DNA from 2 places in the Thioalkalivibrio sp. ALE10 genome. Region 2 is predicted to be linked to the other one. Evidence: riboswitches for the same ligand, from Rfam matches in the RefSeq annotation. Region 2 holds a riboswitch; the other holds the start of a gene.

Region 1 (14,892 bases), on a different contig from region 2:
CGTGGGACTCCAGCAGGCGCTGAAAGACCACCTGCTCACGCTCGTGCTGCTTGCGGGCTTCGGCGTCCAGGTGACCGCCGCAATCGATCATTCTCAGGTGCATCGTCATGGTCTGTCGGCCTCTTGCTGATGATCCTGCCCGGAAGAAGCAATCTCCCTGCCAACTCGTATTTCCCGCCATGACGCGGCCACATGCCGATGCCGCCGATCCGGTCACGCCCTGAACTGCGAATATTGGCAGCTGCTAATACAAGAAAATGCCACCCGTGACACCCGAACGCTCGCAAGTTACTGTCAAAAGGGGAAAATCATCTCCAAAAAATTTTCGAATATGTATTGATTCCAATTTGCGGCCGTGTATAATTCCCATTGTCGAGTCGACGGCAGCTCAGCGTCGGTTCGCCATGCAGGGGCCCCCTGGCCCCTTCTCTCCTCCATCTCTTCTGGATTTTGCCGTCGGCTCTCGGTGCCCCCGCACCGACCCGGCGGCCCTTTTTTAAATCCGTCCGATCGGATCCCGAAGCAAACCACATGCCAGGCACTGGCCGCCGCGACCGTGGGTCACCCGGACACTGTTGGTTTGACACCACACATTAGTTCTCACTAATATTCCGTCTCCCCCGGGTGCTTCGTCGCCATCCCGACGACGAGTGAAACGGGAAGTCCGGTGCGTGCCCGGCCTCGACCTGCGCACAAGTCCGGCGCTGCCCCCGCAACGGTAGGCGGGTCACGGCAGACCCTCGCGAACCACTGCGAAGAACGCGTCCGTTCAGGGCGTACTTCGCGGGAAGGTGGTCTGCCCCGGAGCCAACGGCTCCAGCCCGCGAGCCCGGAGGACAACGGAGAACCGCGGGGAGCGGTATCACCGGGCGGATCGGCATCGCCGGCGACCTGCGCCTGGGCGGACTTCAAGTCTCAGGTGGAGCTGCGCTTGGGGGGGGGGCACCTGGATGGATGCGATCGATCGGGAAAGCGGGGAGACCCTGACCGACACGCCGGAACTCACCATGGTGGCGAGCGCACTGTGGACGCCCACGGAAGAATTGCGCCTGCAGCTGCGCAGCCGCTACGTGGATGAGGTACGCGTGGCCGGGGACGAATGGGATCGCTCGTTCACCCTGACCAGTCTGAACGTGGAGTACGCGCCGGCGGCCTGGGAGGACGTCACCCTGCGCGGTGGGATCGACAACCTGTTCGATGCCGACAATGAAAGTTCGCTGGCGGCGGATCCCGGCCGCTTCCTCCACGCCGGGGTCCGGTACGACTTCTAGGACGTCCGGTCCGGGGACCGGGAGGGCTGCCTTGATGGGCAGTTCTTCCCCCGGTTTTCATGTCGTTTCTGTCACCACATTGCTCATACGGAGGACTACCCCGGGTGCGGACTGGAACCGGACTCCGCGCAGTATTCCTGCCAGGCTGCCGATCCGCCGCGCAGCACGCGAGCGTCGATGTCCATCGCGCGCAGGCTCTCGGCCACCAGATGGGAGCGCCCGCGCCCGCCACAGAACACCACCACGGGCTGCGCCGGATCCTCCAGATGGGACTCGATGCTGGCCTCCAGCCTGGGCCGGGGGATGTTCACGGCCCCCTCGATGGACCCGGCCTCCACCTCCTCCGGCTGGCGCACGTCCACCAGCAGCAGCGGTTCGCCGGCCTCCCGCCAGCGCGCCAGCTCCGCCGGCTCCACGTGCGGCAGGGTCTGTTCCAGACGGGTGATGCGTTCTTCGAAACGGCTCATGACGATTCCTCGGGTATGATGGAGAGGTAATTCGAGCTTGCCGGCAGGCCGCCGGAGACCGCAACCTGAGCGGTACTCGTGCGCGATACCTCCGGTGGTGCCAACATGACCGACACTTCCGACGTCCGCAGGCCGGGCTTCGTCGCCCACATGGCGACGGTCTTCATCAACGCCCTCAACGACAACTTCTTCCGCCTGGTCGTCATCTTCATCGCCCTGCGCGAGTTCGTTGCCGAGGGCGAAGGCACGTTCTATTACAGCCTGGTCGGGTTCGTGTTTCTGCTGCCGTTCGTGCTGTTCTCGCCGTGGGCCGGCTACATCGCCGACCGTTACAGCAAGAAGGCGGTGATCGTCGCCACCCGCTCGGCCGAGGCCGTGGTGCTGCTGACCGCCGCGCTCATGCTGATCATCGACTACTTCCCCGGACTGCTGGTGACCGTGTTCCTGATGGGCCTGCAGAGCACCTTCTTCAGCCCGGTGAAGTTCGGCATCCTCCCGGAGATCGTGCGCTACGCGCAGCTGTCGCGCGCGAACGGGCATATCCAGCTGTGGACCTTCCTGGCGATCATCCTCGGCACCGCGCTGGCCGGCTTCGTGATGGAGTTCGCCGGCGAGGCGCTGTGGATCCCGGCGGCGGTGATCGTGGCGCTGTCGCTCACCGGCCTGATCACCAGCTTCTTCGTCACCCCCACCCGCGCGATCAACAATCCGGCGCCCTTCCGGCTGAACCCGTTCGCCACCGTGGTGCAGTCGATCGCCGAGATCCGGCCGCAGCGGGTGCTGTTCCTGGTGGTCCTCGGCATCGCGTGGTTCTGGGCCCTGGGCACGTTGTACCAGCTCAACGTCCCGCTGTTCGCCGAGATGCACCTGGGCCTGGGCGAGCTGGCCACCGGCATCATCCTGACGACCCTGGCCCTGGGCATCGGCACCGGCAGCATCCTCGCCGGCTATCTGTCGCGCGGCGGCATCGCCATGCACCATGCCCCGGCCGGCATGATCGCGGCCGCCCTGATCAGCGCGTTGCTGTATTTCACGACCGACAGTTACCCGGCCACCCTGGTGCTGATGGCCCTGCTCGGCGTTGCCTCCGGGTTCTTCATCGTGCCGATCACCGCCTACCTGCAGGGCCACAGCCCGGAGGAACGGCGCGGGCGTTTCATCGCCGCGAGCAACTTCCTGTCGTTCGGGGCGATGCTGCTGGCACCGGTGCTGTTCTGGGTACTCACCGGACCGGCGGGCGCCAGCCCCGGCCAGGTGTTCATCATCGGCGGGGCCGCCTCGCTGCTGGTCGGGCTCGCGGCCCTGCGCCTGTACCGCCGCCACCGCGCGGAGGCGGATGCCTGACCCCCGAAGGCCCCGGCCGCGCGACCGAACCCCAGCATCCGGTGCGAACGTCTATCTTCGAAGGAAGAACTTGCCAGAGGGGCGAACCCGGGAGGCCATCATGAGCAACAACATGGCCGATGTAACCATTCACATCGACGAGACCATCGACGCCGAGGCCCGCGAACGCATCCAGGACGAGCTGCGCGGGATGAGCGGCGTGATGGCGGCATCCAGCCACGAGGAGAAGCCGCACCTGGTCGTGGTCGAATACGACCCGGAGCGGATCAACAGCCATCGCCTGCTCGACACGGTCACCGCCAGCGGCGTGCACGCCCAGCTGATCGGCCTGTAGTCGGCGGCAAGCCTTTCAGGCTCAAGAGGCTCACGGACGGTGGCGGCTCGCCCCGTCGGTCACCCCGCCGGCGATCATGTGCGCGACGCGCAGGGCCTCCGGCAGGTGGCTGTGGACGCGCTGGTCCTCCAGCAGCTGCCGCGCCGCTTCGGGTTCGATCCCGCAGCGCTGGACATGGACCCCCGCCAGCGGTTCCATCGCGCCGGCGGCCTCGATCAGCCGCCACTTGCGGGCCCCTCCGGGGACATGGTCGAGCAACGCCCGTCGAACGGCCTCCATGTCGGGTTGCCGGCGTGCCACGACCATCACGGGCAGGCCGGTCCGTTCGTGCAGGGCCTGCAGGTCCACCACGTTGAAGCCGGCAAAGGCGATCCCCTGCAGCAGGATCGCGTGCAGCTGCGGGGCGAACGGGCTGTCCAGCACGCATGCGGCCAGACGTTTGGTTGCATTGGCGCCGTCGCGCCGCACCCGGCTCGACACTACGCCGTCCAGCCGCGTGCCGGCGAACACCGCGCCCACCACCAGCACGTCGCCACGATACGTCCGCGCGAACGGCGCATCATCAAAACCCGCCACGTGCGATAGATGTCCCGGCATGCGTATCCCCGTTTGCCCGCGCCGTCGTACAGCTCCACGTTCTCATACACACGAAGCCCAGCAGAAGGAGGCTCCCGATGGACCCGGATCAGGTCACGGTATTTGGCGGCACCGGCTTTCTCGGCCGCATGATCGTGTACCAGCTGCTCGACGCCGGACACGCCGTGCGCATCGCCTCCCGCCGCCCCGCACTACCGGCCGACCTGCAACGGCACGAGCGGGTGGAACACTGCAGCGCCGACATCCGCAACGATGACGACGTGGCCAGGGCCGTGGCGGGTTCGCGTGGTGCGGTGAATGCCGTCAGCCTGTACGTGGAGCAGCGCGACCTGCGCTTCACCACCATCCACGTGGAGGGAGCCGCCCGGCTCGCCCGGGCGGCGAGCGAGGCCGGCCTGGAACACCTGGTGCACATCTCCGGCATCGGCGCCGATCCCGCCTCGCGTTCGGCATACATCCGAGCGCGGGGCGAAGGCGAGGCCGCGGTGACCACCGAGTTCCGCGACGCCCTGATGGTGCGGCCCAGCGTGCTGTTCGGCCCGGGCGATGCGTTCCTGCGCAACCTCGCGACCCTCGCGCGGCTGCCGATGGTGCCGCTGTTCGGCCGCGGCGACACCCGCCTGCAACCGGTGCACGTGGCGGATGTCGCGCAGGCCGTGGCCACCCTGTTCAACGAACCGCCGGCCGGACACCGGGTGTTCGAGCTCGGCGGTCCGGACATCCTGACTTACCGCCAGATCGTGAACCAGGTGCTGGAGCACCTGGGACAGCCGCGGGTGTTCGTGCCGGTACCGTTTTTCCTCTGGCACCTCGCCGCCGGGCTGACCTCATGGCTGCCCCGCGCACCCCTGACCCGGGACCAGATCTACCTCATGCAGCAGGACACGGTTACCGACAGCACCTGCGCGACCTTCGCCGACCTCGGCATCACGCCGCGCTCGCTGGAGGCCTCCCTGCCCGAGTGCCTGCCGACGAACCAGACGAACTAGCCGCAGCTACAGGCTGTGGGTGGCGAGGTTCTGCGAGATCAGGCGTTCCCACAGAGAACCGGCCTGCGCGAGGTGATGGAGGGCGATGGCCTCGGCGCGGGGCGCCAGAGCCGCCGCCTGTTCCGCGGATTCGGCGCGCAGGCGGATATCGGCGATCTGCGGCTGGTCCACCGGCATGCCGATCTGGCTGACCAGCACCACCTGCGCATCCGACACTTCGTCGATCTCCGCCACGATCGCCTCGGCGATATGGGTGGCCGTCACGTTGTACAGCTTGCCGACGTGGGTAATCGGGTTCTTGCCGGCGAAGGATTCGATGGTCATCGGACGCGACGGGGTGATCAGCCCGTTGGCCCGATTGCCGCGCCCGGTCTGGCCGTCGTCACCGGCCTCGGCCGAGGTGCCGGTGACCGTCAGATACACGCTGTCCGCGTCGGGATCGTCGGCGGTGTTAACCGACACGTCCGGCTCGCGGCCCAGGGCCTCGGTGGCCACGCGCCGCACCTGCCCGGTCGCATCCGAACGCGCGGCCAGATAGGCGTCCGCGTCCGCCAGGGGCGCCCCGATGAAGGCGCAGGCGACCATCAGGGACACGTCCTCGCCGCTGCGCACCCCCATCACCTTGACGTCCTGACCACGCGCCGCGGGCGCCTCCGGCCACAGGCTCATGTCCGCCGCGAACACCGCCCGCTCCAGCGGGCTCAGGGGCGCATAACCCACCCCCAGCGAGGTGTCGTTCGCCAGCTGCGGCACGCCATCCCGACGCTGGCGCTCGAACAGCTCCACCAGGTCCTGCGATCCGGGACGGATGAGCGAGTGCACCCGCACGTGGCGCTCGACATCCAGCGCGGGCATGTGCGTGGCCAGCCATGCACGGCAGGCCTCCACCGCCAGCTCGTCCACCGCCACGGTCGCGCCGCGATACTCGCGCGTGGCCCGCCCGGCGATGTACAGCTCGATCGGCTCGTCCACCTCGCCCCCGCCGAAGGCCGGGCGGGCGGCGCCGCCGCGCAGCAGGACCTTGTCCACGTTGTGGTGCAGCACGAAGTCGAAGCGCTCGCGGTATTCGCGCGACAGCGCCAGACTCACCTCCTCCGCCAGCGCATCACACAGCGTGTCCGGATGCCCCAGTCCCTTGCGTTCCACCACCTCGACAGGCTGCAGGCCCGCGGGCCGCCCCTCGAGTTCACTGACCATGATCTTCACGCTTCCCCCCTCCGGCGACGGTCGTGACGGCGATCTTCTCACTGGTGGCCGGCCGTCGCCACATGCAGGCCGCAGCCAAGCTGCCCCGCGATCCTGCGCGGTTTCAGTCGCTGCGCGGCTGCGGCGGAACGGCTTTCGCCTGCAGACTCGAATGGAGGCTCAGACCCGTCACGGTCAGCAGGATCAGCGCCATGCCGAAGAGCTGGACCGCCGCCAGGGATTCATCCAGGAACACCACACCGAACAGCGACGCGGTCACCGGCTCGACCATGGCCACGATGGAGGCCACCGCCGGCGCCGTGTAGTTCAGACCGACGATGTAGAAGATGAACGACAGACCGGCGCCCAGCACGCCGAGGATCACGAACAGGGGCCAGCTCGAGGTGCTCAGCACGTCCACCATCTGCCCCGGATCACCAAGCGAGAAAAGGATGAGGACCAGGACCGCGAACGCGATCACCAGGATCGCCTGCGGGCTGCCATGGGGCGCGGCAAACTTGAAACCGAAGATGAACACCGCGTAGGACAGGCCGGAGGCCAGACCGGCACCCGCGGCGATCAGGGTCACGTCCCCGGCGCCGATGTCGTAGATCCCGGTCAGCAGCACCACGCCCAGCAGGACCATGACGATCGCCACCCACTTGAACAGCGTGGGCCGCTCAAGCCCCAGCGCAAACGAAACCAGGTACACGAACACCGGCGCGCAGTACATCAGCGTCGCGGCCACGGCCACGCTGCCTTCCGCGATACTCAGGAAATAGAACGTGAAGTTGCCGGCCACGCCCAGGCCGGCCACCGCCGACCAGAGCCACATGCGACCGCTGCCCAGTCCGCTGCCCTGCGGACGCAATGCCAGCCAGGCGAGCACGAACAGCAGCCCGATCGCACCGCGATAAAACGACACCACCACGGGATCCCAGCCCTGCCCCGTAAGAATGCCGCCGATCCCGCCGGATAACCCCCATGAAAACGCCGCCAGCACGACGAGCAGGGTACTCAGCCCGGCCAGTTTTTCGTTCGTAAGGGATTTCAGCGGGTTCGGTGAGGCATTGGGCATTCACTATCCTTTCATCGGTCGATGATGCGAGAAAACAAGGGACGTAAGTGTAACAGCCCCTCGCAAACTGCCCCGGCGCATCCACTCGATGTGGGAGAACACCCGGGCGCTGCCCCTGCCCTTGCTCGCCACGGACGACCTCGATCAGCGTGTCGAGGGCATCGCTGGCGGTGACGGGATCGGAGTTCTCCGTGCCCCCCTCACATTCCTTGCCGCCGACCGCGCAGGACGCACGGGTGTGTGACCTGCGTCGATTGCCGCACCCGAGGGGAAGGCCTAACGTCACAGGTGAGCACCCATCCCCCTGTGTGCTCGGCGCCCCGTCCTCTCCCGGAGGTCGGGGCGTTTTCGGTTGCGAGCGTCCGGACCGTGAAGAGGCCGCACTTCCGGGCGGCACACGGCGAACTCAGACATTCGGCTGATGGAAAGGCCCCACCGCTTCGCTATCTTCCGAAGTACACGCATGCACATTCGGGAGATTCGCCATGAACACCACCACCGAACAGAAGATCATCGCCGCAACCTCGGCGGTGGCCCGGCTCACCGCCCTGCACCACTGGCTGGGCGATCCCGCCGATGCACCCGGGCATATTTTGCCGGCGCCGGTGGTCCATGCCTGGGCCAAACGCGGCGAGCCGGGGAGCCAGCACGAGGCCCTGGCCGGGGCGATCGGACGCGGCTGGATCCGGGTCACCCCCGATGGCTATTGCCTCACGAGGGACGGTCTCGCCGCGCTGCAGACCTACGTGCCGCATTTTCGCCGCCTGGCCCGCCAGGACGCCGAAGACCGCCGCCCCGGGCACCGCACCCACCCGCTTCTGAGCGGCGACGCAACGGCGTGAGCGCAACCGAGAATGTGAGGCAATGCGACCTGCATCAAACTGTCCTCCATACGTTCAACCCTCGAGCCGATGACCCTGTTTGCACGAGCGCCGCGGGGCTGCTCCGATGGACCAACGTTGTACGGTCTGTGGCTGGACTGCATGGTTCGGACCACCGGAGCCGCGGATGAAAAGCCGCCTGATTATCGCCGCCCTGACGATTGCCACGCTGCTCGCCGCACCGGCCCTGCAGGGCGCGGAGAAACAGCCCGAGCGGCCGAGCATCGGTCTCGCACTCGGCTCCGGTGGCGCCGGGGGGCTGGCCCATATCGCCATCCTGCAGGTCTTCGACGACCTGGGCATCGAACCCGACCACATCAGCGGTACCAGCATCGGTGCCGTGATCGGCGGGCTGTACGCGGCCGGCCTCAGCGCCGAGGAGATCCTGGACGTCTTCGACGACTTCGGTGGCTCGCGCATCGACGCCCTTTCCGGGCTGGTCGAGTCCGATGTGCAACTCACCGAGCTGATCCCGCTGCGCCTCGGGCGCAACGCCGTGCTCGACTCAAGCGAATTCCTCGAATTCCTCGCCAAACACACCGATGCCCGGACTTTTGACGATCTGCGCATCCCCCTGTCGGTGGTAGCCACCGACTACTGGAGCGGCGAACCGGTGGTCCTCCACGAGGGCGAACTGTTCACCGCGATCGAGGCGAGCATGGCCGTCCCCGGCCTGTTCGAACCGGTGCCGCAGGGCGACTACCGGCTGCTGATCGACGGCGGCACGTCCAACCCGCTCCCCTGGAATCTGCTGCAGGAAGAGCACGACTTCGTGATCGCCGTCGACGTCTCCGCCAGCCGCAAACAGACCCCCAACGATCCACCGGGCCTGACCGATCTGCTGTTCACCACCTTCAGCATCATGCAGCGCTCGCAGATCCGCCACATGCGCGAACACGACCCGCCCGATCTCTTCCTCGAGGCCGGCAGCGCGGGCATCCGCCTGCTCGACTTCAACCGGGTCGAGGAGATCGTGGAAAAGGCGCAGCCCAGTGCCGAAAGACTGCGCGAGGCACTCGAGACCCGGCTCGATCCACCCGCGCAGACAAGCCCGTAGGCGGCCTGCCCGACTGCAGCGCGGCCGGGCTCAGATATGCCGGGAGAAATCCCCGTGGCGGCAATGACCAAGCAGGTTGCGAAACGCCGGGCCGTCCAGCCGAATCAGCGAGACGTGGTCACCCCCCTCCACATAGATCCTGTCCTGCGCCGCGAGCGATTCATCCAGGAGGACCTCCAGCCCCCATGCGGTACCCAGCGCCGACACTGCCCCGTGTTCGCAGTCCGGGAACACCGACCGCACCTCCTCTTCGGTCGCCAGCCCCACATGCTCCCCGAGCATGTAGTGCAGCTTGCCGAACTGCAGCCGGCGCGTGGCCGGCAGGACCGCCAGCATGTAATGGCCGGCGTCCTCCACCAGCACACCCTTGGTCAGTTCATCGCCGGGTACGTGGGCGGCCTCGGCCGTACGGCTGGCGGAATCCGCACGCGGATGCCCCACGACTTGATAATTCACGTCCCGCTCGTCGAGAAATTCCTGCAATGTAGTGCTGATCGTCATCGTTCTGCCCCTCTCGCCGCGGCCGGGTCACGCAAACGCGGATCCATGCCTTCAACCCGAGGATAGACAGGCAGAAGGCCACGAGCTCGCCACTTTCCACCACCGGGGCTCGCTGGGGCCCTTCGACGGGCTGCCCCGGTGAGGGAAAGTCAGTTTTCCAGCTGCTGCTTCAGATGGTTCAGGGTCTCGCAGTGCTCGTGCTGCGGGCTGAAGAGGATGATCTCGGCGTCCTCTTCCACCCGGAGGGTGTGCCCGGGAGGCCAGTAGAAGAGATCCCCGGCGGCTGTGGCCTCCTCGTTACCATCCCGGTAGGTCATGATCAGGCGGCCCTGAATCATGTAACCCCAGTGGGGTGACTGGCAGAGATCCTCCTTCAAACCGTGGAGCAGCGGGGTGATGTCGGTGCCCGCATCCAGCGAGAAATACTCCCCCGTCATCTCCGTGTAACCGGACGCGTCGCCGAACTCCAGGGCCTGACGCGCGACGGCCCCCGGGGCACTGAACACCTCGGGCACGTCGGACTTCGCGATGCGCATGACCTGCCTCCTTCCCGTCCAGCGGGGCTTGCTTCCAGACCACAAGGCCTTGCATGGAGTCTAGAAGGGTCCGCGGCCCTGTCCACGCGGGGCTGCCCCCGGAGTGACGGGAACAGGGCATGCTTCACATCGCAGCGGGGAGTTGCAGGGGGTTGCAGGGCCCTGCACGCCCGGGGCCGGAAGTCCGCCGGTGTGGCGGAGGTCACTGACCTGGCCCGCATGTCATTCGTTTTCGTCGGGCACGAAGACCATGGTGCCGTCTTCCAGCTGATACGTCGTACCGGCACGCACGCCCTGTCCTTCACCGATTTCGCCGCTGCTCTCGTAGCGGTCCAGTTCCTCCATGGTCTCCGGAACCACCTCACCCTGCTCCGCTGAGTCCACGTCCTGAATCTCACTGGCGGCACTCTGGGCGACCATGATCAGCAACACCACGATGATCACCAGGAACACGTCAACGATGTTGACGACGGAAAGGATGGGATCGGCCTCTTCCTCGGAATCCAGGAATCGGCTCATGTGACCGTCTCCTGCCGTTCGACCTGCTTGAGAGCGGTAAGCAGCCAGCGGCGCCGGACGGTCAGCACCCAGAAGGTGATCGAGGCGGTGATGAGTGCAAGGATCACCGCCGCGAAGGCCACCACGAGTTGTTCACCGACGGTGGCCAGATCCCCGTCACCCAGGGCCAGCAGTGCGGGCCCGAGCGGGATCATGGTGGCCACCAGTCCGAGCATGGGTGCCGTCCGCGAGACCACCCGCAAGGGCTCCAGTTGACGCAGGACCACCAGCTCCAGTTCCTCGCTGTCGGCACTCCCGAACCGGTTCCGATAATCCTGCAGGGGACAGGGTGCGACATCCCTGCGCCGCTGCCAGGCTTCGAACGCGAAGGCGCCCAGTGCATAAAAGGCGTACGCAAACAGCGCCATGATGATGAGCAGCACCGGGACGAGAAACAGGCGTCCCAGCTCGTACATGGCCATTTCCAGTGCAGTCATGATTCCGCTCCCGTTCGATGTTGGGATCCGGTGGATGATCGGCGCCCGCGCAGAGCCTGGTGGACCACACCCGCCAGGAAGAGCAAGACGAGCATTGCGATGTACACGAGGACCTGCCACGGAGGTGCGCCGGACTCTGCTTCCGGCTCCGGTTCCGCCACCGGCTCCATGACACTACCGCTGACGGTTACGGGGTCGCTCGCTCCGCTGGCATCGGCATCCGGAACCGCCACGGTATTCATGCCAAAGCCGGCCGCCGTTTCGGCCACATAGGCGTCGCGATCCTCGCTGGTCCCCGTTTCTCCATGCTCGCCAGTCCACTCCTGATGCTGCTCCACCAGGGTTTCCAGTACGGCCTCGTCCGGCGTCCAGTGGCCGGTCCGCGCCGCGTCCAGCATGCGTTCGGTGATACGGGTCAGCGCCTCCGGATTGTGCTGTTCGAACCACTCCTCGAGCCCCAGTTCGTAGGCGTCATTTACGTAGATGTCGAAAAAACGATCCCACTGGTCGTCACGCACCATCTCCGGCGCGGTCGCCTGCCAGCCCCACAGGTTCTCCACCGTGTCCTGGAGCGTGGTCGTGCCGGAGTAGCCTTCGTCCACCATGCTCTGCAACCAGCGCGGGTGGTGATAGCGCGTGCGGATCTCCCGCGAGAGGAACTGATCCGCCCGCTCCATCCTGGCGTCCACCGGGTCGCGCAGATTGCTGATATAGAGTTCCGGCCGCTCGCCACCGGCCGTCTGCACCCCCAGGGAAAGTCCGCCCAGATACTGGAACGGGTCGTCGGACGAGAGTAGCCCGAAGACGTTGGAACTGCGGGCGAAGACCGCTGCATCCACGCTCCCGAGCTGTCGCTCGAACAGGTTGATCCCCGGTACGGTCTCGCCCCAGTGGTCGGGGTCCGGTCCGTACGCGTGTTCCAGACGGTCCAGGAAAACCCGACCCATGTAATCCTCATCCAGGGTCTCGCCCTCGGACCAGGCGTCCACATCGGCCACGGCGCCTTCCAGACCGGTACCATACTGACCAATGTCCGCAGAGAAGGCACGGGTACGGCTCAGGCGTTGTACCGCGTCGGCGTCCAGATCGGTGCCTTCCAGTAGCTCCGCAAGCGTACGGGTCATCGCGTGGACGGGGTTATCCGGTTCTTCACGTCCGGCCACCTCGGCGGCGGCACGGGACAGCAGCTCGAGGGTACCGGCGAAGGCATCGCGGTAGAGCCCGCTGGCCTGCAGGACCACGTCGACCCGAGGACGATCGAGTTCATCCCGGGGAATGACCTCGTAGCCCTCCAGGCGACCACGGTCGTTCCAGACCGGCTCGACGCCCAGCGCTTTCATCACCTGACCCTCGACCACACCGTGGTGGCGCATCACCTCCATCGACCAGAGCGTAAACGCCAGACGTTCCGGCGGTTCCCCGTGCTCCTCCTTGTGATCGCGGATCAGCCCCTCCATGAGCTCGGCGCCGGTCTCGTACGCTGCACGGGTCGGCACCCGTGACGGATCAAAGCCATAGAGATTGCGCCCTGTGGGCAGCGAATCCGGGTTGCGCAGGGGGTCTCCACCCACCGATGGTTCGACGAAAACTCCGTTCAGGGCGTTAATCAGTCCCTCGGTCTCGCCGCCAGCCTCGCGCAGGGCATCGAGGTGGACCTGCCCGTGCTCCAGATATTCCGTCACATCGGAGTCCGCATCTTCGAGCGGGCTCCCGTCCAGCAGATGCTTCTTCAGCAGACGATACGGCTCGGACTCCACCACCGCGGTCTCGAAATCCCCCGCGAAAAGCTCCTCGGGATCCACCGTCGTCGCCTTGTGGTAGTCCTCCCCCAGCATCTGCATGACGGTCGACAGCAGATGCTCATCGTCCGCGGGACGCCCGAAGGTGTGCAGGCCAATGGGCTCGCTCTGTTGCGCCAGCTCGTGGATGTAATCGTGGGCGGCGTGCACGTAATCGTGGAAACGGCTGGCCAGCTCTTCGTCACCAAAGCCGAGATCCTTGTGCATGTCCAGCTCGCGACTGGCCTCGACGATCTGCTCTTCCACCCGCTCGCGGGTGCGCCCGTCGTCCAGTTCCTCCCAGTCGTGGATCAGATCATGGAGGTCGACCAGCTCGTGATACAGCGCCGCCGGGGCGAAGGGCGGTGTCTGATGCGACACCATGGTCGCCCGCGTCCGCCGTTTGGCGATCGTGGCCTCGGCCAGGTTGTCGACGATGTAGGGGTAGACATGAGGAAGTTCGCCAACCACCGCGTGAGGATCGTCCTCCAGGGCCAGACCGCGGCTCTTGCCCACCCCGTACTCCGCCGAGCCATGCGTGCCGAAGTGCACCAGGGCATCGGCCTCGTGGCCCTGGTGCAGCCAGGCGTAGCTGGCCAGGTAATCGTGGCTGAAGGGAAGGTCGGTATCGTGGTACTTCCCTTCTCGTTCCGGGTCACCCGGCATGGCCCGGGGCGGCTGCGGCAGCACCGCCATGTGGCCTATCTCCAGCCGCGGGACGACAAAGTGCGGCTCACCTTCGTGCTCGACGACGGTGGGCGCAGCTTCCGGCTCGCCCCACTCCTCCTTTACCCGCGCACGCAACGCCTCGCCTCGCGTCGCCAGCCATTCGCGGTAGGCACTCACCGGGTACAACTCGGCCAGGTCATCGTCGACCAGCGCTTGCAGATCCGCATCCCGATAGTAGGCCCCCACCAGGCGTTTCCCGGCCTCACTGATTTGATCAGCGTCGACGGCATCCACGGTGTAACCGGAATCGGCCAAGTCCGCGAGAGTGGCTGCCAGACTCTCCGGGACGTTCATGTTGGAGGCGGAGAAATTGGTCTCGCCAGTCGGATAGTTGTAGATGTACACACCCAGGCGCTTGTCGGCGTTGGGCTTGCGCTGCAGATCCACCGCGTTGAAGGCCCGCTGCACAAGTGCATCCAGCTCCGGGCGGATCGCCACCACCTGCTGGTCGCCGGAGCGTTCCGCGGCGACCACGGTCGGATCGGTGGCCCCTGCCATTTCCGCCATGGAAAAGTAGAACGGCGTGCTGCCGCGGGGAAAGCCCACGTCATCGCCCCGCCAGTCGGCCTCGGAGCCATCCCGGTAAATCAGGCCCTGCAGTACTGGCACGCCCAGGGAAGCAAAGTCCTCGCGGCGGTCATCCGGGTTGAGCATGACCCGGTAGAACAGCAACGCGTCGATGGCCGGTTCGCCCTCCCGAGCCACCAACGGCTGCATGCCCTCGGCGTCATTCACCGGACTAAAAAACGGCAGGGCCACGCCTCCCTCGGCTTCGATCAGCTCGACGGTGGTGTCGATCCAGTCCGTGAGGGTATGGCGCACGTGGCTGTCGTGGATCGCGATACCAATCACGGGCCGCTCACCAAAATCCCCGCGCCAAGCCTCGTACTCGTCCAGATCCTCGAACACCAGACCCTCGTAGTCCGGGTGGTAAATCCCCCGGTCCGGGTATCGCACGGGATCGGGCACGGCTTCGGCGTGGCGACCGAATACCGCCGCGTCCAGGTAGGCAAAGGCGTGTTCGAAGTTGCGCGCACCGCCCTCGGTCAGGTACGCAGCGATGCGTCTGGCTGTATCGTCATCAAGGCCGTCGGCATCCGCCTGACCGCGATGGACGACAACCACTGGCGTACCGGCGTCCGCGAGGGCC
Region 2 (14,892 bases):
GGCGGACATCGTTGCGCCAGGTCAGCTGATCCCGCTTCGTATCGAATCTCGAAGAGAAAAACCCCCCCGCGAAATTGTCGTTTTCGTCCCGACTATGGGCCACTGCAAGCTCGGTATCCCAGCGACCAAGAACGGGCAATCGGAGACCGGCCTGCATCGCCGCGTGGACGAAATCGGTTTCATCCTCGAAACCATCGAACTCGGTATTGCCTTCGGAATAGAGGACATTGCCGAAAAGTTCGATCCCGTTGTCGAGGCGGTGGGCAACCTTGCCGGCCAGCGAGGTGTTGTCATAGCCATCCGGATCGTCGTCACCCACGTCGTCCTGCACGTCGATGCCCTCGGTATCGAACATACTGACGGACAGGCTGTAATCGGTGCGCCCGGTGCCGCCGGCCACACCGATTCCGGCCTCCCAGGTGCTGAAGCTGCCGGCGCCAAGGAAGGCATTGACCCGCGGCGGACCTTCGCGGCCCGCGCGGCTGAAGACCTGGGTCACCCCGCCGATGGCATCGGAGCCGTAGATGGAGGTGCGCGGCCCGCGCACGATCTCCACGCGGTCGATCTCCTCGGGCGGCAGGAACTGCCAGCTGGCACCGCCGGTGGTGGCCGACCCCATGCGCACGCCGTCGATCAGCATCAGGTGGTGATCGGAGTTCGTTCCCCGAAGGAAGACACTGGACGTCTTGCCGAACGGGCCATTACCCGCCACCGAGACCCCGGCGCGCCCCTCCACCAGATCGGTGAACTGGCGCGGCTGCAGGCGTTCGATCTCTTCGCGGTCGATGACCGTCACCGAGGCCAGGGCCTCGTCCACGGTCTGGCTGAGACGGGTCGCAGTGACCTGAACGGGTTCCAGGGTCGCGGAGTCGGAGTCGGTGCCCGGCGCCTCGTCGGCCACGGCCGGGGACACGGCTGCAACGATGGCTGCGGAAAGGATACTGCGTTTCATGTCTTCGGATCTCCCGGCGAGCCGCCCGCACGCCGCTGGTTCACGGGGATCGCGCCGGCGCGAGGGAGGAAGACGAGGAACGCATTCCCGGCGGGAAACGGGTACGGGGACCCGTGGCGGGAACGGTCATCCGTCTCGCACGCCCTCCGCGTGCCGCACGACCATTCCCCGGCCGGTCTCCGGGCTGACGAGCGGGAGATTCCCGGCGGGCGGCGCCTTCCCGTGTCCATGACACAGTGGCATTCGGCCGCCAGCCTCGAGGATCCACTGCCGAAGGACTCCGGAATGGATCCGCGCTCGATCACCGTTGCGGGGGCAGCGCCGGACTCGCGCCGAAGCGGCGCTCACCGGACTTCCCGTTTAACCCGGCGGCGAAACCGCCAGGGCACCGAGGAACGGGGAGCAGGGTACATGAGCCCCCCCCTGATTTTCCACCCGTGCTCTCCGGCCGACCGCGCGGCGTTCAGGTCTGCCGCGTCTCCTCGGCCTGGCGATAGCGGGCGCCACGACGCAGCAGGCGGCCCCATTCCTTGTCCTGGACCATCGCGTCGAATTCCGGCGAGCGCTCGGCACGCAGGGCCACCGGGTGGGACTCGTCCCCGGTGTTCTGGGCCAGCATCGCCAGGCGCTCGGGGTTGGCCCCGTAGTGGGTCTCGAGAAAGCTGCGCATGCCGTCGGTCAGCGGCAGGTGGTAGACCCGGGTCAGGCGCAGCGCGAGCCACTCCGCCGCACGCCCGAGATCCTGGCGCACCATGCGCACCATGGCGGAGCCCAGCCCGGCCTTGGCGTCGGCGCTCATGCCCACGTACAGCCCGCCGAGATAGGCCGCGGGGCTGGAATAGATCGCCCGCTGGATACTGGGGTTGCTCAGCTCCACCAGCGGGTCGAGCAGCAGCGCCAGCTGGATGCCGATGCGCTTGGCGGTATCGCCGTCCAGCGGCTTCTTGCCGAAGAAGATGAAATCGCCCTCGCGCCGGATCTGCAGCTCCTCGAGATATTCGCACAGACCGTCGGCCAGCCGGATCTTCTGATCATCGTCCAGTTCGATCAGCTCCTCCGACACCCGGATCCGCCGGGCCGAACGCTTCTGCCAGCGCTGATCACCCTTGCGGTCCCGTTCGCGCCGGCGCAGGTTTTCCCAGCGTTCCACCGCATTGGCGTAACGGCTCTGCGCCTGCATCAGGCGGTCCCGGGCTTCACGCAGTTCTTCCACCTGCGACATCGCGGCACCCAGGATACGGCCGTCGGGGCTCTTTACGTCCGGCTCCGCCTCCAGCATGGTCCGCAGGCCGGCCAGCACCTGCTGTCCCATGACCGGCAGGGGTTCGCGCAGATGCTGCTGGGTGATGCCACTGGTCTCGCTCTGCGCCAGCAGCATCCCCAGCGAGCGGAGACGGCTGATCACCCCGGCCTGGGCCACGCGGAAGCGGTTGCTCTGGTATTCCAGCCGGTCCAGCGCCCGGCCCAGCTGCCAGGGCCCCGACCATTCGAAACTCAGGCGCTTGATCTGGCGCCCGTTGACCAGCTCGAAGGCGAGCACGAAGATCGCCTGGACATCATCCAGGGTGCAGCGCGTAAGGTCATCCGCATCCGCCGCGGAGAACAGGCGTTCGAGAAACTGGTCGATGCGGCGCACGCCGTCCTCGCGCGTCGGCGCGACCCCGCGCAGGCGGTCACGCAGCAGCTCGGCGAGATCCGAATCCTCGGCGTGCAGCCGCTCCAGCGCGGCCATGCGCGCGTCGGCGGTGGCCTCCACCAGGTCCGCGACCCGCGCATGCAGCCCCAGACGCCGATAGATCTCGATCTGCTCGGCGGTGGAGGCCAGCGTCGGGTCGCCGGTCATTTCGCGCACCGCGACCGCCACCGCCTCCGGGGAGACCTCCACCTCGTGCAGCAGCACCGCCGCCGACTGGCGCCGCCGCATGTCCGGCGTCATCTCGCCCATGGCCAGGTCACGGGTCGCGAACAGCAGATCCGGCAGCAGATCGATGGTATTGCGCAGCTGGACCTGCGAGCGCTCCTGACGCCGCCCGCGGGTCGCATCGGCGACAAAGCGCGCGATCAGGCCGATCACCCCGAACAGCAGGGTGTAGACCGCGAAGAAGACGAAGTTCTGGGTGGGAGCCGCATGGCCGAACCCGAGGAAATAGCCGCCCTGCATCGCGAGGAAGGTCACGGGGCCGGCCGCCCACAAAAGCTGCAGCAGGTTCAGCGACCACGGGACCTTGCGGGCACTGGTCGCCACCTCGGTGATGCGGCTGCGTCCCGCAGCCTCGATCAGGACCTGGTCCTGATTCGACTCCTGCGTTTCGGGGGCCCCCGATGCCTCGGACTTGCGTTGACGAAAAAGGCGGAACACCCCTACTCCCCGAACACCGGAATCCCCGGTCAGTGTAAAGCTCGAATGCCCCGCACGTCGCCGTCAGAACGGCGGGGACCCACACTGGACCCGTGCCGGAGGCCGGGGTTCACCGCGCGGAAGAAATCAGCTCGTCCGCCGGCGGCACCGAACGCACCCCGGGGTCTTCGCGCCCGCAGAGATAGTCACGGGTGAGCGGAACGGCATCCTGCCGACGCGCCATCTGGATATGGAACACCACCTGCTTCCACCAGCGGAAAGTGCCCTCGCAGCTGGCCAGATAGAACTCCCACATGCGGCAGAAGCGCTCGTCGAAACTGGCCGCCGCCTCTTCACGGACTGCCTGAAAGCGCCGGTACCATTCGGCCAGGGTTTCGGCATAGTGCAGCCGCCAGAATTCGATGTCGGTGGTGTACAGCGGCGTGGGCTCCAGCGCTTCCATCACCTCGGACAGGGCGGGGGTGTAACCGCCGGGGAAGATGTATTTCTTCAGCCAGGGGTTGGCCGTGCCCGGTGGCTCCTGGCGACCGATGGTGTGCAGCACCGCGATCCCGTCGGGCTTGAGCAGGTCGTTGACCCGCTGGAAAAAGGTGCCGTAGTTCGGCTGCCCCACGTGTTCGAACATGCCGACACTGACGATCCGGTCGTACTGATCGTCGTGCTCGCGATAGTCCTGGTACAGGAAGCGCACCTTGTCCTCCAGACCCCGGCGCTTCGCTTCGTCCTGCGCTACCCGCAGCTGCTCGCGCGACAGGGTGATGCCATCGACCCGGACATCCGCGTGCTCGGCCAGATACATCGCCAGCCCGCCCCAGCCGCAGCCGATGTCCAGCACGCGCATGCCCGGCTCCAGGCACAGTTTCTGGCGCAGGACCTCGCACTTGGCCTGCTGCGCCTCCTCCAGGCTCATCCCCGGCTCGGCGAAATAGGCGCAGCTGTAGAACATCCCCTCGTCCAGGAACCGCCGGAACAGCCATTCGTCCACGTCGTAGTGGTGAGAGATGTTCTTGTAGCTGCGCGCCACCCGGTTGCCCTGCTCCACGAGGGCGCGCAGCGAACGCGTCAGGAAACCGACCCGCTTCTGGAACATCGGCGCAAAATTGCGCATGGTCATATCAAGAAAGGCCCGCAGCCCTTCCGGACCGGGCGACCACAGCCCGTCCATGTAGGTCTCGCCCAGCTCGAAACCGGGATCCCGCGCAATGCGCTTCAGGGCGCCGGCATCATGCAGCTGCATGACCACTTCCGGCTCGCCGCTGCCAAAACGCTGCTCGGTGCCATCCGGGTGACGCAGGGTCAGCGTCCCGGAGCGAACATACTGTTCCAGCATCCGTTCAATCATTACTGAGTGCCCCCGATTCCCTGAAATCCGGCACGATTCCGTGTCCGGCTATTTTTATACTGAGTCTAACTCTCACCTCCGGGCCCGTCCAGTGGAGCCGGTCCGCACACCATCCGTTGTACCAACGCATCAAGCGTAGTGCATCCGGGAAACACCGCCACCGCGAGCGCCGGCGTAAAAATCCGCGGCGTCTTTCCACATTGCCGCAAACGGGCTACCCTCCGGACATGACCTTGCGCCCGACTCAAGCCTGCGATCAGTGCACCCTGCGTCAGCTCTGCCTGCCCATGGGTCTGCCGGATACCGAGCTGTGGCAGCTCGACGAGATCGTGCAGCAGCGCCGTCCGATCGAGAAGGGCAGCACGCTGTTCGCCATGGGGTCGCCGTTCGAATACCTGTATGCGGTGCGCACCGGCGCGATGAAAACGGTGCTGATGGGTGACGACGGGACCGAGCAGATCACCGGCTTCGCGCTGGCCGGCGAACTGCTGGGACTGGATGCCATTCACCAGGGGTCCCACCCGGTCACCGCCATCGCGCTGGAGTCCACCAGCGTCTGTGCGGTCCCGTGGTCGCTGGTGGATGACCTGTCCGGCCGCCTGCCCACGTTCCGGCAGCACCTGATGGGGGTGATGAGCCGCGGCCTGGCGAGCGAGGAGAACCTGCACGCCCTGCTCGGCCAGCGCAGCGCGGAGCAGCGTCTGGCCACCTTCCTGCTCTCGCTGTCGCAGCGTCATCAGGCACGCGGGCTGGCAGCCAACCGTTTCATCCTGCCGATGTCGCGCGCGGAGATCGCCAACCACCTGGGCCTGACGCAGGAAACCATCAGCCGGCTGTTCACGCAGATGCGGCGCCAGGGCCTGATCGAGCTGCACACCCGCGATCTGCACATCCCCGACCTGGATGCCCTGCGGACCACGGCCGGCGTCAGTACATCCGCCGCCAGCAGTGCCTGACACCCGGGCCACCGGGGATTTCTGGTCGTTCGCCGAGACCGCCTGGAACGATCCGGCGCTGCACGAGCGGCTGATGGCCTGGCAGGATCACCATGGGGCTGACGTGATTCGGGTGCTGTTCGCCGCCTGGCACCCCGGTCCACTGGCCGCCGACGATCTCGATCGGCTGCACGCCCGGGCACGCGACTGGAGTACCCGCGCCACCCTCCGGATCCGGGCCCTGCGCCGACGCCTGCACACCCCCGAACGACATGCCCTGTACCGCGCCCTGCTGGAACTGGAATTGCGCGCGGAGCACCTGGGGGCGCTGCACCTGCTGCAGGAATGCCCGCCTCCGGCCGCCGCCGCAGCCCCGAACCGGCGCCCGCGCGCGGCCACCATCGAGGAGCGCCTCGCCCGCCTCGAGCCCGGGCTCCCGCCGGCCGAACGCTCCGCAGGCGCCGCTGAACTCGCCTCGTCCTCGGTCCCGGGCCTCCCCTGAGCGGCCGCGTCGGCAAAACATCGACCACGCCCCGACCTCCCCTGCACGCAGCCCCCGGTTCCGGCTATCCTGACGGGTTCCACTCAGCCAGACGGCAACCGAACATGTCCGACGCAATGCGCGACCAGCTCCTCAAGACCGGCCTGGTCGACGAAAAGCAGGTCAAGAAGGCCCGCAGCGAACAGCACAAGGGCAAGAAAAAGGCCAAAAAGCCGAAGAAGGCGGCGCCACCCGCGGCCGAGCCCACGGCCGCCGAGCAGCGTCAGGCGGAACAGGCCGAACGTTCGCGGCGCAAGAACGAGGAACGCCAGGCGCGCGCCGCGCGCAAGGCCCTGACGGCCCAGCTGCGCGAGCTGGTCAGTTCCAACCTGTATCCAGTGCCCGCCGGCGAGGACGCCGAGGACTATCACTTCCAGCAGGGCGGGCGGATCCGCAGCCTGCCGGTCACGCCGGCCCTGCGGCGCCAGCTGGCCGACGGACGCGCCGCAATCGCCGGCCTCGACCACCGACCGGAGGCCGGTTTTCGCCTGGTGCCCCGCGAGATCGCGGATCGCATCCGCGAGCGCGACCCGCAGTGGCCGCTGGTCATCCCCGCCGAAGAGGCCGCGGACAGCGAACCGGCCGCCGACGACCCGTATGCGGATTACGTGGTGCCCGACGACCTGATGTGGTGAGACTCCGTCGCGTCAGTCGTCGTCGGTGCGCTTGACGTCGGCGGCCGGCATGCCCCGCTGCTGCGGGCGCCGCACGCCCTCGTTATCCGTCGGCTGCGGCTCCATCTGGCGCTCGCCGAGGGCCTGAGGCGGACCGTCCTCCGCCTGCGGTTCGCCGTCGCAACCGGCCAGCCACAGGCCGGCGGCCAGCAGCAGGGCCGGACTGATCTTCCGCATGTTCATGTCTTTCTCATCTCCTCCGAAGGCTTCGCCATCAGCGTGCCGGCGCAAGGGCGCGACGCCAAGAACTCGGGTCGCAACCGGGGGCACGTCCGTTACGGGGTCACCCGGGTCCCGGCGGTCCCGGCGAGGAGGGCCGCGGCCGACTCCAGCGCCCCGATACCCGCGATGCGGCCACCCGCGGCCACCCGCCGCGCCGCATCCAGCTTGGGCCCCATGGACCCCGGCGGCCATTCGGCCGGATCAATGTCGCTGCCCTTCAGGCGGTCCAGCCGCCGGGCCCGGTCCGTGCCCCAGTCGGCATAGACCGCATCGACATCGGTGAGCATCAGCAGGGCATCGGCCTCCACCTCGGCGGTCAGCAGGGCCGCAGCAAGATCCTTGTCCACCACCGCCTCCACGCCCGAGAGCCGGCCGTCGGCATCGCGCGCCACCGGCACCCCGCCGCCGCCGGCACACACCACCAGGGTCCCGGCAGCCGCCAGGGTCCGGATCGCCGGCACCCCCAGCAATGCGCGCGGCTCGGGCGAGCCCACCACCCGCCGCCAGGCCCTGCCGTCGCGGGCGATGCGCCAGCCACGCTCCTGTGCCAGGCGCCGCGCGGCCTCCTCGGCGTAGGTCGGTCCGATGAACTTGCTCGGCTCGTCGAAGGCCGGGTCCCGCGGGTCGACCTCGGTCTGCGTCAGCAGGCTGGCCACGCGATCATGCCCCAGCGCGTTGTGCAGCTCCTGCGCGAGGATATAGCCGATCATCCCGTGGCTCTCCGCACCCACCACGTCCAGCGGCCAGGCGATGCGGTCGCATTCCGCCTGGTTCGCCAGCAACCCCACCTGCGGGCCGTTGCCGTGGGTCACGATCACCTCGTGCTCCGCCGCCAGGCCGGCGATGGTCGCGGCCGCGCGCCGCGCGTTGTGCCTCTGATTCGCGGCCGAGGGCGTCTCCCCCCGCTGCAGCAGTGCGTTGCCCCCCAGGGCGACCACGATGCGCATGCCCGTACCTCCCGTCAGCCGTCAATGAGCCTGAATGCCTGCTGCCAGGCCTGCTCGATCCGTTCGAGTTCATGATCCTCGATCTCGCCGAACTGTCCGCGCTTGTTCCGTGACAGCCGCCCTTCGTTCTGGTGGAGAAGACGCAGCAGCAGATCCAGACGCCGATCCGGCAGATCCACGATCTCGCGCACCGCGCGGCGTGCAGCGTCATGACCGCGAAGGAAACGCAGTTCTTCCACCAGATCTTCCCGGACGGTGCGGGCCACCGTTTCCGCGAGGTATTCGGTCTGCGCCGTCAGATCGGGGTAGCGATAGTAACTGGCCACCTCTTCCGGATTCAGCAGCTCCAGCCGCCCTTCGGGGTCCAGATGGTAGTCGACCCGCTCCTCCATCAGCGGCCGCGAGTAACGCTCCAGCACCGCGTCGTATTCGGTAATCCGACGCAGCATGGTGGCCGATACCGGAAGCATGAGATTGCCTTCCACGAATCCGTCGCGATGCAGCAGATCGTGGATCAGGAAACGATGGAGCCGCCCGTTACCGTCTTCGAACGGGTGAATGAAGACAAAGCCGAACCCCACGGCCGCGGCACGAACCAGCGGCGAAAGTCCGCGACTCCGCGTAGCCACCGTCGCCAGGCCTTCCATCATCGAGACCAGCCATCCGGGCGGAGGGCATACGTAGTGCACACGCTGCGTGAAATCCGGCCGCTGCTCGCCCACGTAATTCTGGACAGAGCGAAAACCGCTTTCCGCATAGCGCGGGTCCACCACCAGATTCTGGCGCCGTGTCAGGCCGGCCTCGTCCAGCAGCTCCGCGAGCGGCACCCGCCCTGCTTCACGCAGCAATGCCACGAAGCGCTCGAGACGCCCGGAGACCGGTTCCGGCTCCTGTTCGATCCCGTAGGTCGAGCGCGTTTCCTTGAGGTAGAGATAGTCGTTGGCCCGGGCAAACAGTTCCGGTGGAAATGCCCCGAGCAATCCGGACAGCTCCTCGGTCAGCGGCTGGGCAAGGGCGTCTTCCAGTCGCTGCGTCCGACGAATGACCGGGCAGAAATCACCATTGCCAAGAAGGTTGTCCCGGACCCGCCAGCGCCGATCGAATTCCGGCTCCGCTGCGGTCAGGTAATGGTCAGGGTTCAGTGCATCCACATAGTTACCGCCCGCTGTCCGCGAGACCGCGAGGCGCTCCCCGGTCAGGCGTTCGTAGAAGAACCCCATCAGCCGCCGATAACGCCCGGTGGGCTTTTCGCTCACCGCCTCCTCGATCGGTGCGGGACCACAGGCGCGAAACAGGTCCGCGAGAACCGCCAGATTCACGCCCTCGTGCTTCAGGGCGAATTCGAGCTGGTTCGCGAGCGCATCCCCGGGGTCGTACTGCGGCGGATATTCGCGCCGGACCGCGCCGTCCTCCTGCCATGTTTCACGCAGGCGCGTGCCCGGACTCGACGACACGGGCAAAGGGGCGGACGGCAATCCGAATGTCCGAATCAGCCACCGATAACCCAATGAGCTCATACGCCGTATCCATGGTGTTCAATGGCCCAAGACTGCAACAAAATCGATTCAGGCGAAACATTTGTGTTACAAAAATCCAAAATCGCAACAAAACGATTACGCAGCCGTCGATTGATCAGAAAGCGTCGCCGTAATCTTCGTGCAGCCAGTCGCGCAGGTCCTCGAACCCGGGGATGTCCTCGTCCCCGGTGGCCGGCGGCAGCTCGAAACCGTCGTGGAAGCCGCGAGCCCGGAACGGCTCCAGCAGCTCCGGGTCCCCGGAGATCACGTGCACCGGCACCGCCCACGAGGGGTCCGGGCCGGTGACCAGGGCCGCCGGCTGGTGGTCGCCCGGCATCAGGAACAGGGTATCCTCGTCCACATGGTCGCGCGCCCAGTGGCCGCTGACCTCCAGCGAGTAGCGCACCGCCTCGGCGTAATAATCGCGGACGCGGTCGAAGTCCCGCCACAGGACCTCGGGGGCGGGCCCGGCCCCGGCCTGTTCGTGGAACACCCGCCCGTCGTCCATCGCATCCGGGTCGTCCAGCACGTCCAGCACCGGGGTCCACGGGGCGTGGCTGCTGACCAGCGCGAGCATCGCGAACACCGGTGCTTCCCCGCCCTGCGGGTCCGGCCGCACATCCTGTTCGAAGCGCCACCAGGTGAATTCGTCGGGCATCGTGACCCAGAAGAACGGGGGCCCGCGGTAGTCCATGCCGTCGCGGTCCAGGATCCGGTCCCAGCCGAACCAGCGCCCCTCCGGCCAGTCGAGGGTGATGGCCGGGGCCAGCATGGCCGTGTGGTGGCCGGTGGCCGCGAAGTCCTGCACCAGGGTCGCCCGCTCGCGCTCCTGCAGCCGGCGATACTGCCCGGCATGCCGCACGGCCACGCCCGACAGCAGGGAGGCATGCGCCAGCCACGACTGCCCGCCGGCGATCGGGGCCTCCATCACCCCGGTGACCGCGTGCAGATCCCGCGCGGCGAGATCCTCCTGCAGCGCCTCCAGGGTCGGCTCGATCACCTCGGCATAGCGCGGGATCTCCAGCGCCGAGACCCCGTAGGACTCGATCAGACCCACCACCACGTCGACGCCGGCCAGGCCCTCCAGCGGCCGGGGTTCGGCCAGCCGCGGATCCGCCTCCAGCCGGTGCGCCAGCACCCGGTCTTCGCGCCGCGCCTCGCGCATGCCGTCGACCTGCTCCGTCACCAGCGCCACCGCCGGGGCCGCCGTGCGCGGCGGCTCCACACCCGTCGCGTGGCCCGCGAGCCCGGCGAGGCCCGCGCCCAGCAGCACGAAACCCGCGCTACGGGACATGACCGGGCGCGCCAGCAGACGCGCCAGCGACCACACCGCCAGCCCGATCACGGCCAGCAACGCCGCGACGGCCAGGATCACACCGACAGTGGGCAGGTTGCCGGTCAGCAACCGGAACACGGCATCCAGCAGGCCGATGTCCACGTAGACATTCAGCGGACGGGCGAGGCTGACGCGGGCCAGCGCATCGAACAGCGCCAGTACGATCAGTGCGAGGAGGAAGGCGGCCACGACCCGGGCCAGTACGCGCGCGGTGGCCAGAGGAAGGACGGCAAACAGTCCGGCCAGGACCACGGCCTCCCAGGCCAGCCACCCCGGCCCCGGGCCCGCGTGGCGCGGGATGTCCAGGGCCAGGACCAGCCCGTTCAGAAGCAGCAGGGTCAGCAGGACGCGGACCCCGCCGGGGACGGCGCGCAGGCGCGGCCCGGACTGTTCGGGCGGGAAGTTCAACCCGCCGGCATCAGAAGCTCATCGAGCGATCAAACTCGGCCACCGCCTGCACGTAGTGGCCCATGCCGGCGTATTCGGCGGTGGCCAGGAAGTTGTCCGGGGTCACGTCACGACCACGGCCGCAGGCCTCGCAGACCCACAGCGGCACGCCGGCGTCGACCAGATCCTCGACGATGTCCTTCATCGCCGGCATGTTGTGGCCGACGATCTTGTCGTAGACGTTGCGGTTGGCGATATTCGCCGCCTCGCCCTGCAGCCATACGGTCACGTCGTGGCCCTGATCCTTCGCCACCTTGGCGGCGATCATGCCCAGCGTGGCGCGGGTGGGGTCATCGGTTCCGGCGGTAACGGCAACGATAAAGCGCATGGTCGATTCTCCTGTGTCGTCGCGTGTCGGCCTTGCGGCCGGTTGGCGGACCCGGCGGGTCCGTTGTTGTTACAGCAATCCGCAGCGTACCCGATCAGGCGCCGGTCCGGCTCTGGCGGGCCAGACGCAGCGCCATCAGCAGCCACGGCAGTCCGTGCAGCAGCAGACCGCCCCAGCCCGCCGCACCGGCGAGTTCACCGGCCAGCAGGTCGCGCACCAGTCCGGCGATCGCCGGCTCCGGCTGCCAGGGCCACAGGCCCACGGTCGCCACGATCAGGGCGAACAGCCACAGCGGCAGGCGGTCGAACAGGCGCAGAACGGTCGGCATGGCGCGCATCCTATCGCATACGAACGGCGGCGCCGCATGCCCCGACACGGCGGCGCGAATTCAGTGGCGAAAATGCACGAACAGCCGACCGTGATTCTTCGAATCCTTCTCCACCCGGTGGTAACGCGCCTTGACCTCCGGCTGCTGCAAAAAACGCAGCACCCGCTTTTTCAGCTGCCCGCTGCCCTTGCCGTGGATGATCTCCACGGTCTTGATGCGTTTCTCGCAGGCCTCGTCGATCGCGCCGTTGAGCGCCTGATCGATGCGCCGGCCATCACGAAAGCATTCGTGCAGGTCGATGGAAAGCCGCGACATACGGGCCTCCGTTCACACGTCCACGTCGGCCAGGTGCCCCTTGCCCTCCAGCCAGGCGCGGCGTTCCCCGGCGCGCTTCTTGCCCAGCAGCATGTCCATCAGGCTGCCGGTCTCCTCGGCCGAATCCAGGGTCAGTTGCACCAGACGGCGGGTGTCGGGATTCATGGTGGTCTCGCGCAGCTGCATCGGGTTCATCTCGCCCAGCCCCTTGAAACGGGTCACCGCGACCTTGCCCTTCAGCTTTTCCGCCTCGATACGCTCCAGCACTCCGGCCTTTTCGTCCTCGTCCAGGGCATAGAAGGTCTGCTTGCCGACATCGATTCGGTACAGCGGCGGCATGGCCATGAACACGTGGCCCTGCTCCACCAGCGGGCGGAAATGCTTCAGGAACAGCGCGCACAACAGCGTGGCGATGTGGGCGCCGTCGGAATCGGCGTCCGCGAGGATGCAGATCTTGCCGTAGCGCAGCCCCTCCAGGCTCTGCGTCCCCGGATCCACGCCCAGCGCCACAGCGATGTCGTGGATCTCCTGCGAGGCCAGCACCTGGTCGGGCTCCACTTCCCAGGCGTTCAGGATCTTGCCGCGCAGCGGCATGATCGCCTGAAAATCGCGGTCGCGCGCCTGCTTGGCGGAGCCACCGGCGGAGTCGCCCTCGACCAGGAACAGTTCGGTGCGCGCCAGCTCCTGGCTGGCGCAGTCGGCCAGCTTGCCCGGCAGGGTCGGGCCCTGGGTCACCTTCTTGCGCACCACCTTGCGCCCCGCGCGGCTGCGCTTCTGCGCATTCTGGATCGCCAGCTCGGCGATGCGCTCGCCCTGCTGCGGGTGCTGGTTGAGCCACAGACTGAAGGCGTCCTTGATGACCCCGGAGATGAACGGCGCGGCCTGGCGCGAGGACAGCCGTTCCTTGGTCTGCCCGGCGAACTGCGGATCCTGCATCTTGAACGACAGCACGCTGGAGACCCGTTCCCACACGTCCTCCGGCGCCAGCTTGATCCCGCGCGGGATCAGATTGCGGAATTCGCAGAACTCGCGCACCGCATCGGTCAGCCCGGTGCGCAGGCCGTTCACGTGGGTGCCGCCCTGGGTCGTGGGGATCAGGTTCACGTAGCTCTCGGACACCACCTCACCGCCTTCCGGCAGCCAGGTCACAGCCCAGTCCACCGCCTCGCTGTGGCCGGAGACCGACCCCATGAACGGTTCTTCCGGCAGGCGTTCCAGCCCCTCCAGGGCCTCCACCAGGTAGTCGCGCAGACCGGCCTGATAGCACCACTCGCAGGCCTCGCCGGTGGTCTCGTCGCGAAACGTCACGGTCAGGCCCGGGCACAGCACCGCCTTGGCGCGCAGGATGTGCTTGAGCCGCGGCACCGAGAATTTCGCCGAGTCGAAGTACTGCGCATCGGGCCAGAAATGCAGCGTGGTGCCGGTATTGCGCTTGCCGACCTCGCCGACCGCTTCGAGGTCCTGCAGCTTGTGGCCACCGGCGAAGGCCATCTGCCAGCGCCGGCCGTCGCGCCGGATGTCCACGTCCAGGCGCTCGGACAGCGCGTTGACCACCGATACCCCGACCCCGTGCAGCCCGCCGGAGAACTGATAGCTCTTGTCGGAAAACTTCCCGCCGGCATGCAGCGTGGACAGGATCACCTCGACCCCCGGGCGGTTCTCGCGCGGGTGCAGGTCCACCGGCATGCCGCGCCCGTCATCGGTGACGGACACCGAGTCGTCCTTGTGCAGGACCACGTCGATACGGCTGGCGTAGCCGCTGACCGCCTCGTCCACCGAGTTGTCGATGACCTCCTGGGCGAGATGATTGGGACGCGCGGTGTCGGTGTACATCCCCGGGCGCTTGCGCACCGGGTCCAGCCCCTCGAGGACTTCGATGTCGGATGCGGAATAGCTCACTCAGGAACCCCTTTGTTGATCATGCCCTTTGCCGGGGCCGCCCGCACAGATCGCCACGGCGCTGCGCGCCTCGCGATGACGGTACCTGAGCGCCGGTCATTGCGAGGCCCGAAGCGGCCTCCGGGCCCGGCCTGCCGAACAGCGCCGTCATTGCGAGGAGCGAAGCGACGAAGCAACCTCCGGACGCAACCCGCGGCCCCGCGCGCCGCACAGTGCGCAGCGTACCAGAGCTCGCGGGGGCGGGGCTGCTTGCAATCGCCGGGACGATCCCAACAATGCACCGCATATCCCGTATTCCGATCTTTCAGGAGGTTTCCGATGACCGAAGCCGAAAACGCCACCGGCGATGCCATTCTCGACGTCAACCGCGACAGCTTCCAGCAGGCGGTGCTGGACGAATCGCACCGGCGTCCGGTGCTGGTCGACTTCTGGGCCGCCTGGTGCGGACCCTGCAAACAGCTGATGCCCCTGCTGCAGAAGATCGCCGAGGATTACGGCGGCGCGTTCCGGCTGGCCAAGGTCAACAGCGACGAGAATCAGGAACTGGCGGGGCAGTACGGCGTGCGCAGCCTGCCCACCATCATGTGCTTCCGTCACGGCGAGGTGGTGGATCAGCAGATGGGGGTGCAGCCGGAATCCACCATCCGCGAGATGATCGATCGCCACGTCGAGCGTCCCTCCGACGCCCACCGCCAGCAGGCCCTGGCCGCCCTGCAGGCCGGGGACGCGGCAGGCGCCGTGCGTGCGCTG

What was found. Region 2 has a riboswitch for cobalamin ahead of F788_RS0106945 (TonB-dependent receptor domain-containing protein). Riboswitches for the same ligand answer to the same signal wherever they lie in the genome.
Region 1: another riboswitch for cobalamin. It lies ahead of F788_RS0106275 (TonB-dependent receptor); the one in region 2 lies ahead of F788_RS0106945 (TonB-dependent receptor domain-containing protein).

The regions. Positions count from the first base shown of each region.
Region 1 is NZ_KB906451.1:408,116-423,007, forward strand. It holds gene F788_RS0106270 (hypothetical protein) at 1-109, opposite strand, end outside; cobalamin riboswitch at 628-847, shown strand; gene F788_RS0106275 (TonB-dependent receptor) at 951-1,271, shown strand; gene F788_RS0106280 (rhodanese-like domain-containing protein) at 1,367-1,738, opposite strand; gene F788_RS0106285 (MFS transporter) at 1,844-3,082, shown strand; gene F788_RS0106290 (hypothetical protein) at 3,183-3,416, shown strand; gene F788_RS0106295 (DUF99 family protein) at 3,447-4,013, opposite strand; gene F788_RS0106300 (complex I NDUFA9 subunit family protein) at 4,091-5,002, shown strand; gene F788_RS0106305 (methionine adenosyltransferase) at 5,009-6,208, opposite strand; gene F788_RS0106310 (DMT family transporter) at 6,312-7,265, opposite strand; gene F788_RS0106320 (hypothetical protein) at 7,751-8,107, shown strand; gene F788_RS0106325 (patatin-like phospholipase family protein) at 8,274-9,203, shown strand; gene F788_RS0106330 (aminoacyl-tRNA deacylase) at 9,234-9,704, opposite strand; gene F788_RS0106335 (hypothetical protein) at 9,854-10,240, opposite strand; gene F788_RS0106340 (DUF2149 domain-containing protein) at 10,463-10,759, opposite strand; gene F788_RS0106345 (MotA/TolQ/ExbB proton channel family protein) at 10,756-11,235, opposite strand; gene cobN (cobaltochelatase subunit CobN) at 11,232-14,892, opposite strand, start outside.
Region 2 is NZ_KB906452.1:98,923-113,814, forward strand. It holds gene F788_RS0106945 (TonB-dependent receptor domain-containing protein) at 1-952, opposite strand, end outside; cobalamin riboswitch at 1,105-1,360, opposite strand; gene F788_RS0106950 (hypothetical protein) at 1,416-3,311, opposite strand; gene F788_RS0106955 (class I SAM-dependent methyltransferase) at 3,421-4,653, opposite strand; gene fnr (fumarate/nitrate reduction transcriptional regulator Fnr) at 4,881-5,609, shown strand; gene F788_RS0106965 (DUF2390 domain-containing protein) at 5,602-6,090, shown strand; gene F788_RS0106970 (DUF2058 domain-containing protein) at 6,195-6,764, shown strand; gene F788_RS0106975 (hypothetical protein) at 6,777-6,986, opposite strand; gene F788_RS0106980 (carbamate kinase) at 7,079-7,972, opposite strand; gene F788_RS0106985 (Fic family protein) at 7,987-9,426, opposite strand; gene F788_RS0106990 (hypothetical protein) at 9,605-11,233, opposite strand; gene F788_RS0106995 (DsrE family protein) at 11,244-11,600, opposite strand; gene F788_RS0107000 (hypothetical protein) at 11,695-11,928, opposite strand; gene F788_RS0107005 (Smr/MutS family protein) at 11,989-12,243, opposite strand; gene parE (DNA topoisomerase IV subunit B) at 12,256-14,142, opposite strand; gene trxA (thioredoxin) at 14,461-14,892, shown strand, end outside.